Regions from separate parts of the Arthrobacter sp. KNU40 genome, predicted to be linked through region 3. Evidence: riboswitches for the same ligand, from Rfam matches in the RefSeq annotation. Region 3 holds a riboswitch; each other region holds the start of a gene.
What was found. Region 3 has a riboswitch for glycine ahead of cycA (D-serine/D-alanine/glycine transporter). Riboswitches for the same ligand answer to the same signal wherever they lie in the genome.

Region 1 (3,272 bases), 330 kb from region 3:
GGTTCGCCCACCCCGCCGGCGGGGTCAGGGTGAGCCCTGCGCTTTGCGGCGGCCCTGATCTCGTTACCTGGGAAGAGGGAGGCATCACCTGAGAAGAATTGGGGGAACTAGGCCGGGGCCCCTGGCAGGCCGCGAGGGCCACTGACGTTGCTGTGAAAGCGACGAGGACGACGAGGATCCGGCACGGAGTCACGACGCCGCCCCCTTGGTGACCGCGAAGTCCCGTCCCAGGAGGTAGAGCAGCAGGCGACGGCCCGCCAACAGCGCTGATGCACGTGCAGCAGCATCCGGACCGGTAACCCCGTTGTAAGCCATGCGCAGGATGATGGGCATGCATGCCCGGACGCCCGGGAACCTGGGCCTCCCATCCGAGCCGTCCGACGACGCCAGCAGACCGGCTTGGAAGACCAGGGCATTGGCGACGTCGTCGTTCTTCGAGAAGAGCCCCCTGAAGGCGCCTTCAATCGCTTGGGCGCCGCTGGTATTCAGACCTTCCGTAGCGGGCACGCTAGTGTGCCCGGTGCTCTCCAGGGCTTGGAGGATGGCCGCTTCCGCCGCGGCCTCATTCGAGTTGGTCGAGGCGGGCGAGCTGGTCGACGTGGGCGAGCCGGTTGGCGTCGCCGCGCTGGTGGGCGTCACCGAGCCGGTGGGCGTCGCGGTGGCTCCGGCACAGGCCTTGGTCGGGCCACCGGTAGCGGTCCATGTGGCGTGGCTGGAGGGATTGGCAACGTCGTGGGTCGTCCCGGTCAGCGTCCCGGCCGAGATGGTGGCCTCGTACTCGCCTTCGAGGGTGGAGCCGTTGGCGCGCTGGGCGTTCCACACCACGATCACGTCGACGTGGTCGCCGGTAACGTTTCCGGTGAAGGTCCCGCTGAGGCTGGTGTCGCCGGCAGTGCCGCTCACCTGGTTGCCGTTCTGTTGGAAGGTGAACGTTAAGGTCCGGGAGCCGCCCTGGACCGTCGTCCAAGTACCGCTGATGTCCCAGCAGGGCGTGGCCGCAAGAACCGGGGAAGCGGTACTGATGCCGCAAAACAAGACTGCCAGCACCGACAGGGCGGCGAGGACCTTCGGTGCGGCTCGACCCGAATTGTGCATCGAAATGCGGAGGGGAGCTGTTGAGGTTCCTGCCATGGCGTCGACCTTTTCGACGGTCATCCGGCAAGGATGTCGGATTCCTTGGCGCCAAGGTACATCAGCCAACGTCAGGAATCAATGACTCAGCTCTTTGCGTGCCGCACAGGCACCGGATACCATGTGAGACGTGTCACCGAAAGGTGGCACGCGCTTATGATCTGCGGCGGGAGAGCCCTGCCGGTACGTTTCAGCAGGCGCCGTAGGAGCAAATCCTCCCCAGGAATCTCTCAGGCCCATGTACCGCCGCGGCAAGGCAACTCTGGAAAGCAGCCCGGGCAACCGGACTCACCGACGGTGCAAGCGTCCAGCCGCGAGGCGGCAACGCGGAAACTCTCAGGTCCAATACAGAGCGGGGAGGAACCGAATCATCGTGGTGCGTCCGCGCCACCTGAATTATGGAGTTCCTCATGACCCTGGCACCTGAAGGCCGTAAGCTGCTGCGCGTTGAACAGCGCAACAAAGCCGTCCCGGTCGAACGCAAACCCGAGTGGATCAAGGCCAAGGTCCAGATGGGCCCGGAATTCGTGGGCCTGAAGAACCTCGTGAAAAAAGAAGGCCTGCACACCGTCTGCGAGGAAGCCGGCTGCCCGAACATCTTCGAGTGCTGGGAAGACAAGGAAGCGACCTTCCTGATCGGCGGCTCCGAATGCACCCGCCGCTGCGACTTCTGCCAGATCGACACCGGCAAACCCTCCCCCGTGGACATGTTCGAACCCACCAAGGTCGCCCGCTCCGTCCAGGCCATGGCCCTGCGCTACGCCACCGTCACCGGCGTCGCCCGCGACGACCTGGAAGACGAAGGCGTCTGGCTCTACGCCGAAACCGTCCGCAAGATCCACGAACTGAACCCCGGCACCGGCGTCGAACTGCTCATCCCCGACTTCTCCGGCAAACCCGAACACATCCAAGCGATCTGCGACTCCGCCCCCGAGGTCTTCGCGCACAACGTCGAAACCGTGCCCCGGATCTTCAAACGCATCCGCCCCGCGTTCCGCTACGACCGCTCCCTGGACGTCATCACCCAGGGCCGGGCCGCCGGCATGGTCACCAAATCCAACCTGATCCTGGGCATGGGCGAAACCCGCGAAGAGATCTCCGAAGTCATGACCGACCTGCACGCCGCAGGGTGCGACCTGATCACCATCACCCAGTACCTGCGCCCCTCCGAACGGCACCTGCCCGTGGACCGCTGGGTCAAACCCCAGGAATTCGTCGACCTCGCCACCGAAGCCGAGGAAATCGGCTTCCTCGGCGTCATGTCCGGCCCCCTGGTCCGCTCCTCCTACCGCGCCGGACGCCTCTGGGCCACCGCGATGCGCAAGAAAGGCCGCGAAATCCCTGCCCACCTCGCCCACATCGCCGAAGGCATCCAGGACTCCGGCACCACCCGCCAGGAAGCCCGCACCCTCCTCGCACACCACGCGACGGCCTGATCGGCAAGGAGCCAGCATGTTCCCCACCCGGATTGAAATCATTCCCTCAGACGGAATCGTTGAGAAAGTCCAGGCCGCAGTGCCGCTTTCCACAACGCTCACAGTCACCTGCTTGCCCCATCACGGCATCGCGCGGACCATGGAGGCTTCCGTCAAGCTCAGCCTCCTGGGCTACAACGTGATTCCGCACGTCTCGGCGCGCGGGCTGGAGCACAGGGCGCAGCTTTCCGGCATCCTCCGGGACTGCGGGGCCGTCGGGATCACGGAGGTCTTCGCCATCGGTGGAGACGGACCTCTTGGTGCCGGCCCCTACCGATCGAGCCTTCCCCTCTTGGCGGACATCGCCGAGTACACCGGTGGCACCATCACAGCGGGCATCGCCGGTTACCCCGAGGGGCATCCTTCCGTGAGCGGGCTGGACTTGCTGGACGCACTGTTGGCCAAACAACACCTGGCGACGCACGTTGTCACGCAGATGTGCTTCTCCACCCCGACGATCCTCGACTACTCAGCACTCCTGCGCCGGGAAGGCGTCGAGCTTCCCGTATGGGCTGGGATTGCCGGGGCAGTTCCCCGGACCAAACTGCTGGCCCTGGCAACCCAGATCGGCGTCGGGACATCCCTGAAGTTCCTCAGCAATAAAGGAACCCTCGCCCGCAAGCTTCTCGGCGGAGACAAGTACTCACCGCAAGGCCTGGTTTCCGA
Region 2 (3,272 bases), 890 kb from region 3:
CGAAGGGGTGCGGGGGTGCTGGGTTGTGGACGGCGTGAACATGGAGATAACTGTACCGTCTGGACGGTATAGTTTCAATCTGACTCATCGAACTGCCGCATCGAACTAAGGGATGATGGACACCATGCCGCGAAAACCTATTGCCCGGGACGCTGTCCTGGATGCCTTTGAAGCCCTCCTGATCGAGGTGGGGGAGCGGGCTGCGACCCTGGACGCCGTCGCCAAGCGCGCAGGCGTCTCCAAGGGCGGCCTGCTCTACCATTTCCCCAACAAGGAAGCCATGATCAGCTCCTTGCTCGAACGCATGGACGGGCTGGCTGCTCTGGATATCGAGGCAATGAAGGCAGCCCCCGAAGGTGCGGCCGCGTTCTTCATCAAGTCTTCCCTGTGGGCGGATACTCCGTTGGACCGGGTGTTCGTGGCCGCCACGCGGCTCGCGGAAGTAGCCCATGAAGAAACCCGCAGGCGTTTCGCCGGGATCCAGCAACAATGGCTCGATGTGCTCGCCGAGGAAGTGGGGCCCGAGATGGCCAAAGCGGTCCGGTACATGGGCGATGGACTTTACTTCAACGCAATGCTTGAAGGCGGCGCCGGTGATACGGAAGTCAAGGCCAGCGCGAGGAGCGCCGACGTCGGTGCGCTGCTGGCCGCCGTCGAACGCCTCCGTGACTGAGGGTGCGGCCCAACTGTCCCCACCGCCACCCTCGCCTCGCAAGCTCGGCCAGGGAACCCTGGCGGCGTGGGCCCCCGCAGTTGTTGTCGTTTAGAGGCTCCAAAACGACATCTAGTGCGAGTTAGTTGGGGAAGTCGGGCGGGGGCGGTGACCACATTTGCGGACGCGGGCAGTCCGTAGGACAATTGGGAGTTGTGGCAGCCGTCACCGGCAACCACGATCTCATTCACATAACTGAATACGCCTTTGATCTGCGGCGGGAGAGTCCTGCAGGCATGTGATGCAGGCGCCGTAGGAGCAAATCCTCCCCAGGAATCTCTCAGGCCCACGCACCGCCGCGGCAAGGCAACTCTGGAAAGCAGCGCGCTGACGCGCGCTCACCGACGGTGCAAGCGGAACAGTGCCACAAGCACGGTTTCGCGGAAACTCTCAGGTCCAATACAGAGCGGGGAGGAACCCGATTAGCTGTGGCGCACCCTGCGCCGCCTTATTTATGGAGTTCCTTCGTGACGGTTAGTTCAACCTCCACTACGTTCGTTGACCGGCATATCGGCACCCGCCGCCAAGCCGACATTGACATCATGCTCAAGTCTGTTGGCTACGACAGTGTCGATTCGCTCGTAGACACCGCGGTTCCCAATGACATCCGCCAGGACGTCGCGCTGACGCTCCAGAACGCCCTCAGCGAGGTGGAAGTCCTGGCTGAACTTCGCAAGCTGGCGGCCAAGAACAAGACGGCCGTGCAGATGATCGGCCAGGGCTACTACGACACCGTCACTCCGCCGGTGATCCGCCGCAACATCCTCGAATCCCCGGCCTGGTACACGGCCTACACGCCGTACCAGCCGGAAATTTCCCAGGGCCGCCTCGAAGCCCTGCTGAACTTCCAGACCATGGTCCAGGACCTCGTGGGCCTGCCTATCGCCAACGCCTCACTGCTGGATGAAGCCACCGCGGTTGCCGAAGCAGTCCTCATGATGCGCCGCGCCAACAAGAACAAGACGGCCCATGACGGCAAGACCGTCCTCGACGCCGACTGTCTCCCGCAGACCATCGCCATCGTGAAGGGCCGCGCCGAGGCGCTCGGCTTTGAGGTGGAGATCGCGGACCTGTCCCAGGGCCTGCCCGACGGCGACATCAACGGCATCGTGCTGCAGCAGCCGGGCGTTTCCGGCCGGGTGTTCGACCACTCCGCCGTGATTGCCGCCGCCAAGGAACGCGGCGCCCTCGTCACCGTCGCCGCGGACCTCCTCGCCCTCACCCTGATCACGCCTCCGGGTGAGCAGGGTGCCGACATCGCCGTCGGCTCCACCCAGCGCTTTGGCGTTCCGCTGTTCTTTGGCGGCCCGCACGCCGCGTACATGGCTGTCCAGAAGGGCCTCGAGCGCTCGATGCCGGGCCGCTTGGTGGGCGTTTCCAAGGACGACGCCGGCACTCCCGCCTACCGCCTCGCCCTGCAGACCCGCGAGCAGCACATCCGCCGCGAGAAGGCGACGTCCAACATCTGCACCGCGCAGGCCCTGTTGGCCATCGTGTCCTCGATGTACGCCGTGTACCACGGCCCCGATGGCCTGAAGGCGATCGCCGAGACGGCCCACAACCACGCCCGCACCCTGGCAGCGTCCTTGAAGGCCGCGGGCCTTGAGGTCCTGCACCGCAGCTTCTTCGACACCGTCACCGTCCGCGTCCCCGGCAAGGCCGGGAAGGTCATCGCCGCCGCCGAGGCCAAGGGCATCAACCTGCGCGGCATCGACGCGGACACTGTCGGCGTCTCCGTCGATGAGACCACAACAAAGGAAATCGTCGGCGGCGTCCTTGATGCTTTTGGTGTCGTCGCCGCCTTCGGCGCGACGGTGTCCGGTGACGGCGAGGGCTTCGCGCTGGAGGCCGCTGTCGAGCGAACTTCGGACTACCTGCAGCACCCGGTGTTCAACACGCACCGTTCTGAAACCCAGCTGCTGCGCTATATCCGCAAGCTGTCGGACCGCGACCTGGCGCTGGACCGCACCATGATCCCGCTGGGTTCGTGCACCATGAAGCTGAACGCCACCGCCGAGATGGAAGCCATCTCCTGGCCGGAATTCGCCTCGATCCACCCCTTCGCCCCGGATTCCCAGACCGAGGGCTGGCGCGAACTGATCGAAGATCTGGAAGCTGACCTGACGGAGATCACCGGGTACGACCAGGTCTCCATCCAGCCCAACGCCGGTTCCCAGGGCGAACTCGCGGGCCTGCTGGCCATCCGCGGCTACCACCACTCCCGCGGCGAGGCCCAGCGCAACGTCTGCCTCATCCCGGCGTCCGCCCACGGCACCAACGCCGCCTCGGCAGTGCTGGCCGGCATGAAAGTGGTCGTGGTGGCCACCGCGGCCGACGGCACGATCGACCACGCGGACCTGCAGGCCAAGATCGACGCCACCGGCCGTGCTTTGTCTTGCATCATGATCACTTATCCGTCCACGCACGGCGTGTACGACGCCGACGTCCGCGAAATCTGCGACTCGGTGCACGCGGCCGGCGGCCAGGTGTACGTGGACGGCGCCAACCTCAACGCGCTCGTGGGCCTGGCCCAGCCGGGCAAGTTCGGGGGCGACGTGTC
Region 3 (3,272 bases):
GGCGTGGTTGTGGGCCGTCTCGGCGATCGCCTTCAGGCCATCGGGGCCGTGGTAGACGGCGTACATCGAGGACACGATGGCCAACAGGGCCTGCGCGGTGCAGATGTTGGACGTCGCCTTCTCGCGGCGGATGTGCTGCTCGCGGGTCTGGAGGGCGAGGCGGTAGGCGGGAGTGCCGGCGTCGTCCTTGGAAACGCCCACCAAGCGGCCCGGCATCGAGCGCTCGAGGCCCTTCTGGACAGCCATGTACGCGGCGTGCGGGCCGCCGAAGAACAGCGGTACGCCAAAGCGCTGGGTGGAGCCGACGGCGATGTCGGCACCCTGCTCACCCGGAGGCGTGATCAGGGTGAGCGCGAGGAGGTCCGCCGCCACGGTGACGAGGGCGCCGCGTTCCTTGGCGGCGGCAATCACGGCGGAGTGGTCGAACACCCGGCCGGAAACGCCCGGCTGCTGCAGCACGATGCCGTTGATGTCGCCGTCGGGCAGGCCCTGGGACAGGTCAGCGATCTCCACCTCGAAGCCCAGCGCCTCGGCGCGGCCCTTCACGATGGCGATGGTCTGCGGGAGGCATTCGGCGTCGAGGACGGTCTTGCCCGCAGAGGCGGACTTGTTGGCCCTCCGCATGAGCAATACGGCCTCGGCGACGGCGGTGGCTTCGTCCAGCAGGGACGCGTTGGCCACCGGCAATGCCGTGAGGTCCTGGACCATGGTCTGGAAGTTCAGCAGGGCTTCGAGGCGGCCCTGGGAGATTTCCGGCTGGTAGGGCGTGTAGGCCGTGTACCAGGCCGGGGATTCGAGGATGTTGCGGCGGATCACCGGCGGAGTGACGGTGTCGTAATAGCCCTGGCCGATCATCTGCACGGCCGTCTTGTTCTTGGCCGCCAGCTTGCGAAGTTCAGCCAGGACTTCCACCTCGCTGAGGGCGTCGGTGCCGTGCTTGGACAGCCTAAGTGCAACATCCTGGCGGATGGAATCGGGGACAGCGACATCCACCAGGCCGTCAACGGAGTCGTAGCCGACAGCTTTGAGCATGATGCCAACATCGATTTGCCGTCGTGCGCCGATGTGTCGGTCTGCGAAAGCGGTGGGGGTTGATTGAACAGTCAAAAGGAACTCCAAGGTAGGGCCGACCGCAATGGCACGGCTTCGGTTTGGGTTCCTCCCCGCTCTGTATCGGACCTGAGAGATTCCGCAGGCTTGGTTGCCTGCTTGCACCGTCGGTGAGCCGGACCGAAGCCTGGCTGCTTTCCAGAGTTGCCTCGCCGCAGCGGTACGGGGGCCTGAGAGATTCCTGGGGAGGATTTGCTCCTACGGCGCCTGCCCGGTTGATGACTGGGAGGACTCTCCCGCCACGGTTCGAAAGGCATATTCAGATTTGGGGTGATTCGGCTCACACCATACACACAATGTCAACGCAGGGGCAACATCAGGTATCGGAAATAGCCGTCGGCAGAGGATCATCAGTCGAGGAGATCACGAAGCATAGCCGGAGTTGACATTCCTTGGTGACCTATCCCACACTGAGTCGGGCATCACCCAAACTGAATACGCTGATGATCTGCGGCGGGAGAGTCCTGCCGGTACATTCTGCAGTCGCCGTAGGAGCAAATCCTCCCCAGGAAACTCTCAGGCCCCCGTACCGCCGCGGCAAGGCAACTCTGGAAAGCAGCCCGGGAACTCCGGGCTCACCGACGGTGCAAAGCGGAACCATGCGAAAGCACGGGGCCGCGGAATCTCTCAGGTCCAATACAGAGCGGGGAGGAACCCGAATCATCGTGGCACGCTAATGCCACTTGAACGATGGAGTTCCTCATGACGATTCATCACCCGCCCGCCATAGCTAGTGAAACACCCCATCTTGATCGGCAGCTCAGCAACCGGCACATCCAGCTGATTGCGATCGGCGGCGCCATCGGCACAGGCCTCTTCATGGGTTCCGGAAAGACCATCTCCGCGGCCGGCCCGTCCGTGATCTTCGTGTACATGATCATCGGCTTCATGCTGTTCTTCGTCATGCGCGCCATGAGCGAACTGCTGCTGTCCAACCTGCACTACAAATCCTTCAGCGACTTTGCCGCAGACCTTCTGGGTCCGTGGGCAGGTTTCTTCACCGGCTGGACCTACTGGTTCTGCTGGGTGATCACCGGCATCGCGGACGTCATTGCCATTGCGGGCTACTCAAAGGAGCTCTGGCCGAGCCTCCCGCTGTGGATCCCGGGCCTGGCCACTATCGCGATCCTGCTGCTGCTGAACCTGACCACGGTGAAGGCCTTCGGCGAGACAGAATTCTGGTTCGCCCTCATCAAAATCATCGCGATTGCAGCACTGATCGTTGTAGGGCTGTTCATGATCTTCAGCGGGTTCCAGTCCGAGGCCGGACCGGCAAGCCTCACCAACCTCTGGAGCCACGGCGGCTTCTTCCCCCACGAATTCATGGGCTTCGTGGCCGGCTTCCAGATCGCGGTCTTCGCATTCGTGGGCATTGAGCTAGTGGGCACCACTGCGGCAGAGGCCAAGGACCCGGAGAAGAACCTGCCCAGAGCGATCAACTCCATCCCGGTGCGAGTGCTCCTGTTCTACGTGGGCGCCCTCATCATCCTGATGTCCGTCACTCCTTGGACCCAGTTCGCCGCCGGCCACAGCCCATTCATCGCCATGTTCTCCCTGGCTGGGCTCGGCGCAGCCGCCACCGTGGTCAACCTGGTGGTGCTGAGCTCGGCCATGTCCTCGGCCAACTCCGGCATCTACTCGACCTCGCGCATGGTGTACGGCCTAGCCCAGGAGGGCGACGCCCCGGCCCTTTTCAGCGGCCTGTCCCGGCGGAAGGTTCCCCGCAACGCCCTGTTCCTCTCCTGCGTGCTGCTGCTCTCCGGCGTCGTCCTGATGTACGCGGGACAGGACGTCGGCAAGGCCTTTGACATGGTCACCACCGTGTCGGCCGTCTGCTTCGTCTTCGTCTGGTCCATCATCCTGGCCAGCTACATCGCATTCCGTCGTCGTCGCCCGCAGCTGCACATCGCGTCCACGTTCAAGATGCCCGGCGGCATCGTGATGGTGTGGGTGGTCTTCGCGTTCTTCGCGTTTGTGCTCTGGACGCTGACCACCCAGTCGGACACGCTGACGGCACTGCTGGTCACGCCGGCCTGGTTCATCATGCTCGGTGTCGCGTGGTTCTTCCTGCGCCGCCGTCCAGCCCACCTGGCCCGCTACGCGAGGTTCCAGGACGAGCTCCAGTCGGACCAGGATGCCGCAGACGTGCCCCTCCGCGCGGG

Region 1: linked by a shared signal. The riboswitch ahead of lipA (lipoyl synthase) and the one ahead of cycA (D-serine/D-alanine/glycine transporter) in region 3 are both predicted to bind glycine.
Region 2: linked by a shared signal. The riboswitch ahead of gcvP (aminomethyl-transferring glycine dehydrogenase) and the one ahead of cycA (D-serine/D-alanine/glycine transporter) in region 3 are both predicted to bind glycine.

What each region holds. Positions count from the first base shown of each region.
Region 1 covers NZ_CP195850.1:4,686,919-4,690,190, forward strand. The annotation lists gene ACSKT0_RS21795 (hypothetical protein) at 1-88, opposite strand, end outside; gene ACSKT0_RS21800 (hypothetical protein) at 190-1,155, opposite strand; glycine riboswitch at 1,289-1,387, shown strand; glycine riboswitch at 1,389-1,492, shown strand; gene lipA (lipoyl synthase) at 1,542-2,567, shown strand; gene ACSKT0_RS21810 (methylenetetrahydrofolate reductase) at 2,584-3,272, shown strand, end outside.
Region 2 covers NZ_CP195850.1:763,835-767,106, forward strand. The annotation lists gene ACSKT0_RS03690 (MFS transporter) at 1-42, opposite strand, end outside; gene ACSKT0_RS03695 (TetR/AcrR family transcriptional regulator) at 125-673, shown strand; glycine riboswitch at 921-1,018, shown strand; glycine riboswitch at 1,020-1,127, shown strand; gene gcvP (aminomethyl-transferring glycine dehydrogenase) at 1,180-3,272, shown strand, end outside.
Region 3 covers NZ_CP195850.1:5,020,008-5,023,279, forward strand. The annotation lists gene gcvP (aminomethyl-transferring glycine dehydrogenase) at 1-1,107, opposite strand, end outside; glycine riboswitch at 1,159-1,258, opposite strand; glycine riboswitch at 1,259-1,359, opposite strand; glycine riboswitch at 1,555-1,652, shown strand; glycine riboswitch at 1,654-1,762, shown strand; gene cycA (D-serine/D-alanine/glycine transporter) at 1,813-3,272, shown strand, end outside.